4 regions of the Peribacillus sp. NPDC097264 genome follow, and region 2 is predicted to be linked to each of the others. Evidence: riboswitches for the same ligand, from Rfam matches in the RefSeq annotation. Region 2 holds a riboswitch; each other region holds the start of a gene.
What was found. Region 2 has a riboswitch for S-adenosylmethionine ahead of ACQKL0_RS19955 (sugar ABC transporter substrate-binding protein). Riboswitches for the same ligand answer to the same signal wherever they lie in the genome.

Region 1 (3,127 bases), on a different contig from region 2:
CCCAACACATGGGCTAAAGCCGTCCCTAATGAATTCGCTTTGTAGCTTGCAATGGCTAGGCCCACACCAGCTGCCACGATTCCTAGGTTGGCCGCACCCGATCCTATACCTGAGAGCATAATGACCGTCGCCACCCCAACCGTTGAAATGGGAGATAAGATAATGAGACAGAAGATAACGGAAATAATGGCTCCCATCAAAATGGGCTGCAAGGACGTCACGTTAGCGATGCCGACTCCTAATAGTCCCGTAGCGGATTTTACGTATGGCAGAATGAAGTATCCAATCATTCCTGGTACCAAGATACTTAAAGTCGGCATCAAAAGAATCGCATACGCCTTTAATCTGTCGCCAATTAGTTGCAGGAACAATACGGTCAATGCCGCGGTAATTCCGGTATTGATTACAACGCCAATCCCATTAAGGGCAAATAAACCGTCAGCCGTTTTCTGGATGGCACCACTTCCGACCATGGCCGCGATCCCGATACTGGCCGTTTGAATGGATGGTAGCTTGAACGAAATCCCGACCATCACCCCAATCATGACAGGTAACAAGCTCATCACGAAAACGGTGATATCGAATATATGCTGTAACACGGGAAAATGTGGAATCAATAGTTTAAGTATTTCCCCTAACAAAGCATTCGGAATTAATGAAACGACAATCCCTATGCTCATCCCCGTTAATAATTTATTAAAAAAATCTCTCATCTGAATAATCCCCTATCTCGCTGTAATGTACACAATTATAAGAAATATTCTGACAATAGTCAAAGGATTTTTTTAATACTTCACCGCGAAAGTGTATAAAAGTATTTAAACTAAGAGAAACTACTTTCTAATAACGCTTATATTCTAAATTATCTGTTTTCTATTGACCTTTACTAATACTACCTGTATAGTCGTAATTAATTGAATAGTTCATTTTCTTATCCAGAGAGGTGGAGGGACTGGCCCTTTGATACCTCAGCAACAGACTTTACTGTACTGTGCTAATTCCAGAAGTGTTCAACTTGAAGATAAGAAGAGAATATAAGCATTGCTGATTATACCTCTTCTTTTTTAAAGAAGAGGTTTTTATATTTTAATAAGGAAAGTAGGAATCTACCATGTCTATCACTTTAACGAAAGCTCCATTCAAAGCCGACCACGTAGGAAGTCTATTAAGACCAGAAAGTATACATCTGGCAAGAAAGCAACGGAAAGAAGGAATCATTACCGCAGAACAATTACGCGACGTTGAAACGAAGGAAATCAAGCGTATCGTCGATAAGCAAATAGAAATCGGTTTAGAGGCAGTGACTGATGGGGAATTCAGACGCACCTGGTGGCACTTTGACTTCTTGGAACATTTAAATGGAATCGAAGGGTATGTCACGGAAAAAGGTCTCACCTTTGATGGAATTGAAACAGAACGTTATAACGTTCGGAATACAGGAAAAATTTCTTTCAACCCAGATCACCCCTTTATTAAAGACTTTATTGAGTTTAATGAAATCGTGGACGGACGGGCTGTGGCGAAACAAACCATCCCTAGTCCCAATCAATTATTTGCGGTAGGTGTCCATAATGAAGAAATCTATCCTGACATCGAAGACTATGCAAAAGATATTATCAAAGCCTACCAAGATGCTTTACAAGCCTTTTACGATGCCGGTGTACGTTATTTACAATTAGATGATGTATACATAGCCAGGCTTTCCGCTCCGGACTTCCAGTTCAAAGAGGGGAAATATACAAGGGAACAATTAATCGATTTAGCATTGCGCGTGATTAATGGGACGTTGGAGGGAAAACCAGAGGATTTGGTTGTCACGACTCACCTTTGTCGTGGAAATTACCAATCGACTTGGGCTTTTGAAGGCAGCTATGCCCGTATCGCCCCAACTCTATTGGCCAAGGAAAATGTAGATGGATTTTTCTTGGAATACGATGATCATCGTTCAGGGGATTTTAAACCATTAGAACACATTCCAAATGACGGCGCACAAGTCGTTCTTGGCGTGGTTACTTCGAAGAATGGCGAACTTGAAGATAAAGAAACCGTTAAATCACGTATTAAAGAAGCGGCACAATTCGTGCCACATGAACACTTGTGCTTAAGCCCTCAATGCGGATTCGCTTCCACACATCTTGGCAACAAGCTAACGGAAGAGCAGCAATGGGAAAAGTTAAAATTCGTTGTGGATGTCGCCAAAGAAGTATGGGGATAAGAACAAAAAGGGACGAGCCTATGCTCGTCCCTTTATTCAACAACATCGATCGTCCTCATCCTCTTTCTTCCCCACTACATCATCTGTCACCTTATCATCGAGCTGGTTCTTCAATGTCAATTCTGCGGCCTTTCCATCACTTGGCGACCCATCGGAAAAATACATCGGAAATAAGGAAAAGAACATAATATAGAAAGAGAAATATATGAATTGGTACCAGAGGACCGACTTCTCCAAGATTCCCTGATAAACCAAACTATATATCAACAACATGCTAATTAGGTTAAAGAGGGCTCCCCCTAAGTAAATCAAACTATTCGTGAACTTATTATCATATTTTAATCCCTTGAACTCACAATGCCCATTCCAAAAGTAGTATTTTCTCACTTCTATATTGCAAAAGGAGAAAACCTTTTCTCCACATCCGATCTTGATTTTTTTCTCCGTACCGCCAAATAGCGTGACAAAGAATAGATGCCCACCTAAATGAATGAGCGTGACAACCGGTAAAATCAGAAAAAAGGAAAAGAGAAATTTAGTGATATCAGACAAACCGAACATGCCAATCATCCTCCTTATTTGAGCTTGGTGTATACAGACAAGTCCTTATTCGAAGGATGATACTCTCTTACCCGGTGTGGATACGTTATAACTAGTAAATATTCACATGTCTTAAGGGACTCCCCCTTTAACCCACAAAAAACCGGCAGATCATCTGCCGGTCCATCCGTTGCTATCGCTCCAATTCAAGAGTGCCAAAGACCTCATCATTACTTTGTCCCGGCTTCATCCCAACATGTTTATACTCTGGAGTGAAGACCGATGTTTTGATGGGACAAGCCATCTGCCTCTGCATGTTTCCTTCTCCATCGGGCACTTCGACTATCATGCCACGCGCTTGCAGTTGCGGGT
Region 2 (3,127 bases):
ATAAGGAATGAGGGCCGTATCCACTTCCTGATACACAATTTGAATGCCAGCTTCCTGTGCCGACTTTGGCGACCGGATATCCTGTACCTGGCCATTTAGAAAAATGTCGCCGGTATAATGGACATGAGCTCCTGATAAGACTTTCATTAGCGTCGATTTCCCTGCTCCATTTGCGCCGACCAATGCATGTGCTGTTCCCGACTGTACTGAAAAATCAACTTCACTAAGCGCTTTTACACCTGGAAACTCAATCGATATTTGTTTCATTTCTAGTTGAATGCCCATGTCCAATCCCTCCCATTAAACAGACACTCTCTTCAACTTGAAAGAGAGTGTCTACTGATTCTGATCGTTACTTCTTATAATGTTCTTTCAATACTTTCATCCAGTCTTCTTCAAATTCCGTTGATACTCCCCAGCCTTGAACAATGCCGGATAGATTGGTCATATTGACAGCGTCCTTCGATGATTGAAGCTGTTTTTGAGATATCAATGATGCTTCTAAATCATAGGTTTGCGGCGTTTCTTCCCCCGCTAGTTTTTTCGCTAGCAGTCTCATATTCACTGCACCAATCAACTTCGGATCAACCGCTGCGGTATACGACCATGAGCTTCCTTTTGTTTGAATCTCCTGAAGGTCGGCATTGGACACGTCAATACCATAGATTTTCACTTCATCGCGCCCCGCTTCTTTTATCGCACGAGCTGCTCCGATAGCGAATGCATCCCAGGTTGCGAAAATTGCGTCTATTTTACCTTTTGGATACTTGTTCAACATCGCCGATACCGCGTTTTGCGTCTGGACAGAAGTATCTGAAGATGCCACTCCGAATCTTTCAATTTCATGAATGCCAGGATTTTCTTTCAGCTTTTCTTGATACACGGCATTTCTTCTCACCATAGGAGGGAAACCATCTACCCAAAGGTATGCAATGTTCGCTTCGCCTTTTTGCTCTTCAATCAATTTGTCAAAAGCAAGAGTTGCCAATGCTTCGTCATCTTGTGAGGTTACTGTTACCCCATCAATTTTCGTTAAATCGCCGATGGAATCGAATGTGACTACGCTTTTCCCTGCATCAACCAACTTTTGTACGTCATTCACTGTCGCTGCATCATCACCATGGGAAATGATATAGCCATCATAGTCTTCCTCCAGAGCCTGAGCGATGGCGTCATGGAATTTAGCCGTATCGCCATTGGCCGTAAAAGTATCTACTTGGAAGCCAAGTGCTTCTCCTTCTTCTTGCGCCCCTGCTAAGTATTGGGCCGTGTGATCATCTCCGCCAATTTTACGAATGACTTTAATTTTAGCTCCCTCGCCTTTCGCAAATCGTTCTGGAACATTTTCAAAAGATACCTTTTCCTCTTTTTTCGCTTCCCCTGTACTTTGTCCCGAAGAACACCCCGTCAAAAGCAACGCCGAAGCGATGACGGAAACGAAAGCTCCTTTTAAAATTGATTTTCCCATTTTAATTCCCCCTATTTTTTACATTATTCTTATCTGTTAGCTCGGCATAAACACAAAATAAAAACCTCTCTAAAATAGAGAGGTTTAATCAGCTGGTTTGCAGACTTATCCCTCTCTTATCTGTCAAAACATTTCTGTTTTGCAGGATTTAGCACCAATTCCTAATTGGAACGGTTGCTGGGCATCGTAGGGCCAGTCCCTCCGCCACTCTTGATAAGAGAATATAATGTGTTACGTTTCGTTATGGTAAGTACCACTTTATAGGGATATAGTCATTAAGTCAATAGTTTTTAGAATATTTTAAATGTTTTATTTTCCTTGCAGTTTCGCCAGGCGTCTTTTCTCGATTTTTTCAAGGCGTTCGAATTGGCGCAGTTTCACTTCGAACAGGGTAATCGGATCACGGTAGACTTCAGGATTTTGTCTCATATGTTCCAATGTAGCCTGCTGTTCTTTGATTTCGGCTTTCGTCTGTTCGATATTTTTTTCAAGGATGGCAAATGGACTGCGGTAGAACAGGGATATGTCACGTTCCAAGGATTTTTCGAACAATCCAAACTGAGTAAGGAATCTGTCACTGATCATATCGGCAACATCCTGGAAGTCTTCATTTTCCAAGAACTTCTTATATCGATTGTACATATTCGCTTTATTTTGCGGAATCGCACCAAATAGCTTCCCGGCTCCCTTAAGAATCAACTGAGATGGGGTCCTTCTTAGTAATATGTTTACATTTTCTATCCGGATGCTGCTTGTCATCCGGTCCGCATCACGGCGCCAGTCATCCAAGACCCGGAAGTCCCCGGCCAGTACAATACGTTCTTCTTTGTATAGCTCATTGAAGCCTGCGCTCATCTCATCCATGAACTGTTGGCTTTGCGTGAATTCTAACTCAGATGTAGCAATCCAGTCTTGAAGCGAGCGGAAATACTGCGGCATGATTTTATCGGATATAAATGCCTGGATCCGATCGTTCATTTCCTGATTCAACTGTATATGCACTTGGCTAAAGTCACTATTCTCAGATAATGTTTTAGAGCAATCACGCAGTAATTCAGGAATTCGTGTGGAAAGCTGTTTTTTCACTTCTTCTTTTAATAAGCGATAAGATCTTGTAATGTTTTCGGTTTTTTCTTTTTCCAAATCAGTCAACTGATTCGTAGCGCCATTCAACTTCACTTCCATCTGTTCATTCCAAGAAATCGAATGCTCGCATTTCCGTTCATTCGCTGCCCGTTTTTCTAATAGATAGGATAAAGTTTTACGCGTGAAGGCAAGGAGCTTCTCCGCCCTCATTTCCTTCCAATTGCTATCTTGATAGTTTGCGTGAAGGAAGACAGCTAGATCCTGCAGTTGCTGTTTGCTGTCATAAAGCTTGGAGAAAGCAAATACCTTCGCGTTCGGGAAATAAGCATTCACCTTATCCCATGTTTCATCTTCCATCCTGACTGCCACTTGATCACTATAGATGGTATCCATTTTATTCAGCAAGAAATGAATAGGAAGTTTAGGGGCCATTTGTTGCATTTCCAATAGCAAATCACGTTCACTGCCCGTGAAAGGTGCCCGTGCATCCAGAACGAACATCACTCCATCGCTCTCCAGTAAGTAATTTTGGAAGTCAGGGTCTACGCTTTTCTCTCCATTAAATCCTGGAGT
Region 3 (3,127 bases), on a different contig from region 2:
TTTATAGCTTCAATCCTTGATTTTACTGGATCAGCTCCCGCTGAGGCCATTGCTTTCCGTACACTGTCAGGTAATTTAATCCCCGGTATTTCATTATGGATGAATTCGGCATTCCTCGTACTGGTAAGGGGCATTATCCCCATGAAAATCGGTGTTTCCAAATGTTTTGTCGCCTGATAGACTTCTTCTATTTGTTCTACTGAATAAACTGGCTGTGTCAAAAACGAATGAGCACCGCAAGCGATTTTCTTTTCCATTCTCTGAACAGCCTTATCGAGATATTTCACATTTGGATTAAAAGCTGCGGAAATCTTGAAATTAGCCCGTTTCCCTAGACTTTGTCCGGAATAGGAGTAGCCCTCATTGAATTGCTTAACCAGACTTATCAAATCGAATGAAGATAAATCATAGACAGACGTTGCCCCCGGGAAATCACCAATCTTAGAAGGATCACCAGTGATAACTAAAACTTCATCCAGCCCGACTGTATGCAACCCCATTAAATGGGATTGCAATCCAATAAGATTTCGGTCCCTGCACGTAATATGGACCATCGGATTCACCCCTAATTCAGCCTTTAATAAATTGGCTAAGGTCGAATTCGATATCCTTGGTGAAGCAAGTGAATTATCAGCTAAAGTAATGGAATCCACCCCAGCTTTTTTCAAGGCTTCAGCTCCTGCCATAAACGTTTCGATTCCTAACTTTTTCGGTGGATCAAGCTCAACTAGGATCGTTCTATCCGTTTTTGCCTTTTCATGAAGAGCTAATTCTTGTTTTTGGTTATTCACTTCAATAATTTCTATATGTCGAGCTTTCGTAATTTTTTCCTTGACTGGCGCTAAAGTGCCAATCATTTCGTTCACAGCTTGTATATGTAGTGGTGTCGTACCACAGCAACCCCCTATAATGGTTGCTCCTTGTTTTCGTAATTCGAGTGCACTTGAACCGAAATATTCTGGTTCCGCTTTATAGACCAGTCTCCCATCCACATAATCTGGAAGACTTGCATTAGGATAGATGGCAATCGACGCCTGCATAGGCAATTTCACTTCTTCCAGTGCCCTTATCATATGATGGGGGCCCAGACGACAATTCACCCCAACCACATCTGCACCTAGGTACTCTAGCTTTTGAAAAGCTTCATTCAAATGAAATCCATTTTGAAGATTTCCAAGTTCATGCATCGATACATTTGCAATAATCGGCAGGTCCGTTTCCTTTTTAGCAATTTGAAGTACCGTTTCAAGCTCTTCAAAATCATAGAATGTTTCAAGAAGAATTCCATCGGGATCTTCCAGAAGCAAACTGTATAATTGTTCTCGAAAACCCCGTTTTATTTCTTCTATACTTAAATCCGATTTACGTATACTACGCTGGGCCCCAATTGTACCAAAAACATAAGCCTTCCCTTTCGCTACTTGTTTAGCAATGCTGACTCCTTGGCGATTGATCCGACTGACTTCTTCCTCCAGCCCATACCGTTTCAATTTATTGAAATTGGCACCATATGTATTGGTTTGCAGAATATCTGCACCCGCTTCTAAATAGGCCCTATGTATAGACTCAATTTTATCAGTATTGGTGCAATTTATTTCCTCATAACATTGATCGATTCCATAGGAGTACAACAACGTACCCATCGCGCCGTCTCCAACTAGCATTCTTTCCTTCAATTCACTACGAAAATCCAATTAGTACACCCTCTCTTAAAAACACTATGGTTTTTGTCAGTTTCTATGAGTGTGAGAGTAAAGAAAAAAAACCTTCTCAAAGAAGAAGGCTTTTTTCGAAACATTCTCCTCATCTATCAAGCTCTGCTTGCTGGATTTAGCACCTTTGCCTAGGCTGGTTGCTGAGGTTTCATCGGGCCAGTCCCTTCACCTCTCTCGATAAGATTTATTAAGTTTAATTTTCTAAACATTTCAAAATTTATTTATATTTAATTTACATGAATCATCTGATAATTTCAAGAGTATATTTATCATTTTTTCATTTTCTTCAGACTTTTTAACGATACATCCTTTTAGAAAGCAAGGCTCCCCATTCTTCCGACAAGGATTCAATGGAAAGCAAGGACATTGCCCCCTCCTCCCCATCACGCTTATGAAGGATGACATCCGTTGCATAAAGTACCGTAACCTTATCTTGAAGCCGATCCAATAACACGATATCATCTTGTTGGCCAATTACCCCTTCTTGTATAACCCTAGCAAAATAGCCAGTTAGATTAGTGTCCATCACCAATTTCAAAAACTCTGGCTCTTTGTTAAAGTGGGAGATGGTCGAGCAAGGAATACGCCCCTGTGTAATCTGAATAACGGTCCCGCCAATGCTATAGATATCGCCTATAAACGTTTGACGTTCAGTCATTCCAGCAATCGTCAAATTCTCCCCAAATGCAGGGATGGAAAGCTGCTTATTGAATGTTCGATTCCATAAATCATAATGCTCAAAGGGATAAAAACATAGTGCACGGTCAGGCCCTCCATGGAACTTTCTGTTACCCACTCCATCCCTATCAATCCCTGATTTTGTTACGGTGATATAGTCGATGGCCTTCTTATCCATTGCCGTTTTGATCTTTACCCCCGAAAGCTCCTCCTCTTTTGGCATCCCAATTTGAAGAGACATGATTTTACGATTTTCCATTGGACATCTTCCATTTCTTTTAAATTTCCAGATTGCAATAAAGAAACATTCTTTATATTCAATCTATTCAATTATTTGATTATACCAAAAAAAAAGCAATAACCTCTTTACTAGGTATAAAATTCGATGTGAAAAGAGAATGATATAAAAATAATCCCTTTGTTTTAGTAATTTAGTTGCTATTTCCAAATTAATTATGATAGAATATGAACACAATATATAGTCGAAAAAGACAATCCGTCGCCTATATGTTGATTCACGATTAATTTCCTCATTGTCGCTCTTTAGGGGGCGAATTTTTTTGTCTCCTTTTAAAAAGGGTGGAAAACTGTAGATCCTTACTAATTATTTATACCTAACAAGTAACTACCAAATTGAACAGGAGATCTTCTTTTAATGAAAATTTATAGGTGCGATCATTACTTTCCTCACAGTACACCACTTTTTTGATAATTTTGGTGATTTTCTTATGCCT
Region 4 (3,127 bases), on a different contig from region 2:
ACAATAATTAATATGACAATCGTCGCTACCAGGGTAACGTCGTTGTGATTCCGTTGATAACCGTCCAGATAGGCTAAGTTACCCAATCCACCAGCCCCGATGACACCTGCCATTGCCGTGTATCCAACCAATGCAATCGATGTTACCGTGATGCCTGATATAAGGGCCGGCATCGATTCTGGAAGGAGGACCTTATAAATGATGGTGCTGGTTTTGGCTCCCATTGATTTAGCCGCTTCAATCACGCCTTTATCAATCTCACGAAGGCCGATTTCGACCATCCGCGCATAAAATGGTGCTGCACCGATAATGAGTGCTGGTAATGCCGCATTCTCACCAATCATGCTACCGACAAGTAATTTGGTGAACGGAATTAATAATACAATCAAGATAAGGAATGGAATCGAACGGAAAATATTAACGAAAGCACTTAACACACCGTTAACGCCCCGATTCTCCCACATATTCCCCTTGCCTGTTAAAAACAGAAGCAACCCCAATAGTATCCCTATAAAAAAGGTCGCTACAACTGAAATACTTGTCATATACAGCGTTTCTTTCGTCGCTTCTATGATGTCTTCCCAATCTACATTCGGCAATAATTCTTCAAGCATGAGTAATCACCTCCACGCCTACCTGCTGTGCTTTTATGAATTCGATTGCGCGGAGCATTTCATCTTCACTGCCATCAAGGTGGATGAACAATGTTCCATATGAGCCGCTTCTCGTTTGTGATATTTTCCCCTGGACAATGTTCACATCCAACTCAAAATTACGTACCAATTTTGTGATCAACGGGCTTTCTGCATGATCCCCCACGAATGTCAGTTGAATCACTTTTCCTGCTGGATACCGTTCAAACAAATGCTCCATCGTTTCTTTTGTCTCTTCTGGTTCTGTCACCTGCTGAACAAAACGCTTAGTCATCTGTTCTTTAGGGTTTCTGAATACTTCCAGGACAGCTCCCTGTTCGACTACCCGTCCACTTTCCATCACAGCCACTCGATTGCAAATCTTCCGAATGACATGCATCTCATGTGTAATCAAGACAATGGTTAAACCAAGGCGTTGATTTATATCCACAAGCAATTCCAGGATGGAATCGGTTGTCTGGGGATCTAGAGCGGACGTGGCCTCATCACACAAAAGCACTTTCGGGTTATTGGCAAGAGCCCTCGCTATTCCCACCCTTTGCTTCTGTCCACCACTTAGCTGCGATGGATACGCTTTTTCTCTTCCTTCCAATCCAACTAACTTAATGAGTTCATTGACGCGCTTGATGCGTTCTTGCTTGGAGATGCCCGCAATTTCCAGAGGAAAGGATATATTTTCTTGAACGGTCCTTGACCACAAGAGATTAAAATGCTGAAAAATCATGCTAATCTCTTGACGGGCTTTACGAAGCTTAGACCCTTTAATTGTTGAAACTTCATTTCCCGCAACGTTCACGGAGCCCTCAGTAGGCCGTTCCAACCCATTCAGCATACGTATGAGCGTACTCTTGCCAGCCCCACTGTATCCGATGACTCCGAAAATCTCGCCTTTATTTATTTCTAAATTCACACTATTCACGGCATGAATCGTTTCGCTATTTCCTTTTCCTGTTCGAAAAAGTTTACTGACGTTTGACAATGTAATCATGTATGCTCACCTCTTTATCCAATTAAGCCTATGAATTTAGTCGATTTATTTTTATGGCCTCCTGATGAATCTATCCTCTATGATTCAAAGAAAATAGAAAAAGCCCTTCTGCATGAGCAGAAAGGCAGGGAAAAGCAGGCCTTCCTCTCATCTCCCAAAGCCTCTACGCTTTGTGTGAATTGGCACCTTTCCAAGGAAAATCCTTGTCGGTTGCCGGGTTTCAACGGGCACATCCCTCCACCTCTCTTGATAAGAGCTATATATGGACTATTCTTTTTTGTCTTAACATTCACTTTACTATGTCTGAAATTTTAACACAGATAAAAAAGGAGTGCAATGTAAAATCCTAGGGTGTACCTGTTTCTCCATTAAACTCTTTGAGAATTCACTGACACGATATTCGTCGCTTTTTCAATCGCTTGCTCTAGATCTTCAAGTAAATCGTCTACATTTTCAATACCGATTGAAAGGCGAACCTGGTCGGCGCTGACACCGGCCTTGACCAGTCCTGCATCATTCAATTGCTGGTGAGTTGTACTTGCTGGGTGGATGATTAGGCTTTTAGCATCCCCGACATTGGCGACATGCGACCATAACTCTACCGAATTGATGAGTGTGGAACCTGCTTCACGTCCACCCTTAATTCCAAACGTCACCACAGATCCGGCTCCCTTAGGCAAATATTTATCCACAAGGGCTTTATCGGGATGATCATCGTTACCCGGATAAGAAACCCATGAGACTGCCGGATGGTTCTCCAAGTATTGAATGACTGTCCTCGTATTCAACAGGTGTTCCTTCATCCTGACATGGAGCGTTTCCAGGCCAAGCGTGAACTGGAATGCACTTTGAGCACTTAACGTCGGTCCCAAATCCCGAAGCAATTGCACACGCGCTTTCGTGATAAAGGCAGCAGGCCCTACCGCTTCGGAATAGACAAGTCCATGATAACTAGGGTCAGGTTCCGTAAAGCCTGGATAATTAGGCGAATTCCAATCGAATTTACCACCGTCGATGATGACTCCCCCTAATGTCGTACCGTTACCCAATAGCCACTTTGTAGCTGAATGGATGACAATATCCGCCCCAAAGTCTATTGGTCGGCACAGATACGGCGTTGCGAAAGTGTTATCGATGATAAGAGGTATCCCTGCTTCGTGGGCTATTTCCGCCACTTTTTCGATATCAAGAACCCTTAAGCTTGGGTTGCCGATTGTTTCGGCAAATATGGCCTTCGTTCGTGGAGTGATTGCCCGTTTGAAATTTTCCGGATCATCAGGTGAGACGAATTTCACTTTGATTCCGTATTTAGGGAGTGTATTTTCAAATAAATTATAGGTCCCGCCGTACAGTGTTGAAGCAGAAACGATTTCATCCCCCATACCAGCGATATTAAGGATGGAAAGGGATATAGCGGCCATGCCGCTTGCAACTGCCAATCCACCGATTCCCCCTTCTAACAGGGCCATTCTTTCTTCAAAGACAC

Region 1: linked by a shared signal. The riboswitch ahead of ACQKL0_RS00085 (5-methyltetrahydropteroyltriglutamate--homocysteine S-methyltransferase) and the one ahead of ACQKL0_RS19955 (sugar ABC transporter substrate-binding protein) in region 2 are both predicted to bind S-adenosylmethionine.
Region 3: linked by a shared signal. The riboswitch ahead of ACQKL0_RS17285 (bifunctional homocysteine S-methyltransferase/methylenetetrahydrofolate reductase) and the one ahead of ACQKL0_RS19955 (sugar ABC transporter substrate-binding protein) in region 2 are both predicted to bind S-adenosylmethionine.
Region 4: linked by a shared signal. The riboswitch ahead of ACQKL0_RS00835 (methionine ABC transporter ATP-binding protein) and the one ahead of ACQKL0_RS19955 (sugar ABC transporter substrate-binding protein) in region 2 are both predicted to bind S-adenosylmethionine.

The regions. Positions count from the first base shown of each region.
Region 1 covers NZ_JBNNSR010000001.1:13,723-16,849, forward strand. Annotated here, with positions in the region: gene ACQKL0_RS00080 (PTS transporter subunit IIC) at 1-713, opposite strand, end outside; SAM riboswitch class I at 929-1,028, shown strand; gene ACQKL0_RS00085 (5-methyltetrahydropteroyltriglutamate--homocysteine S-methyltransferase) at 1,112-2,215, shown strand; gene ACQKL0_RS00090 (hypothetical protein) at 2,252-2,776, opposite strand; gene ACQKL0_RS00095 (CaiB/BaiF CoA transferase family protein) at 2,949-3,127, opposite strand, start outside.
Region 2 covers NZ_JBNNSR010000021.1:6,018-9,144, forward strand. Annotated here, with positions in the region: gene ACQKL0_RS19950 (sugar ABC transporter ATP-binding protein) at 1-285, opposite strand, end outside; gene ACQKL0_RS19955 (sugar ABC transporter substrate-binding protein) at 353-1,468, opposite strand; SAM riboswitch class I at 1,582-1,688, opposite strand; gene ACQKL0_RS19960 (GTP-binding protein) at 1,778-3,127, opposite strand, start outside.
Region 3 covers NZ_JBNNSR010000011.1:86,210-89,336, forward strand. Annotated here, with positions in the region: gene ACQKL0_RS17285 (bifunctional homocysteine S-methyltransferase/methylenetetrahydrofolate reductase) at 1-1,694, opposite strand, end outside; SAM riboswitch class I at 1,801-1,899, opposite strand; gene ACQKL0_RS17290 (MOSC domain-containing protein) at 2,011-2,652, opposite strand.
Region 4 covers NZ_JBNNSR010000001.1:158,581-161,707, forward strand. Annotated here, with positions in the region: gene ACQKL0_RS00830 (methionine ABC transporter permease) at 1-614, opposite strand, end outside; gene ACQKL0_RS00835 (methionine ABC transporter ATP-binding protein) at 607-1,641, opposite strand; SAM riboswitch class I at 1,786-1,897, opposite strand; gene ACQKL0_RS00840 (O-acetylhomoserine aminocarboxypropyltransferase/cysteine synthase family protein) at 2,010-3,127, opposite strand, start outside.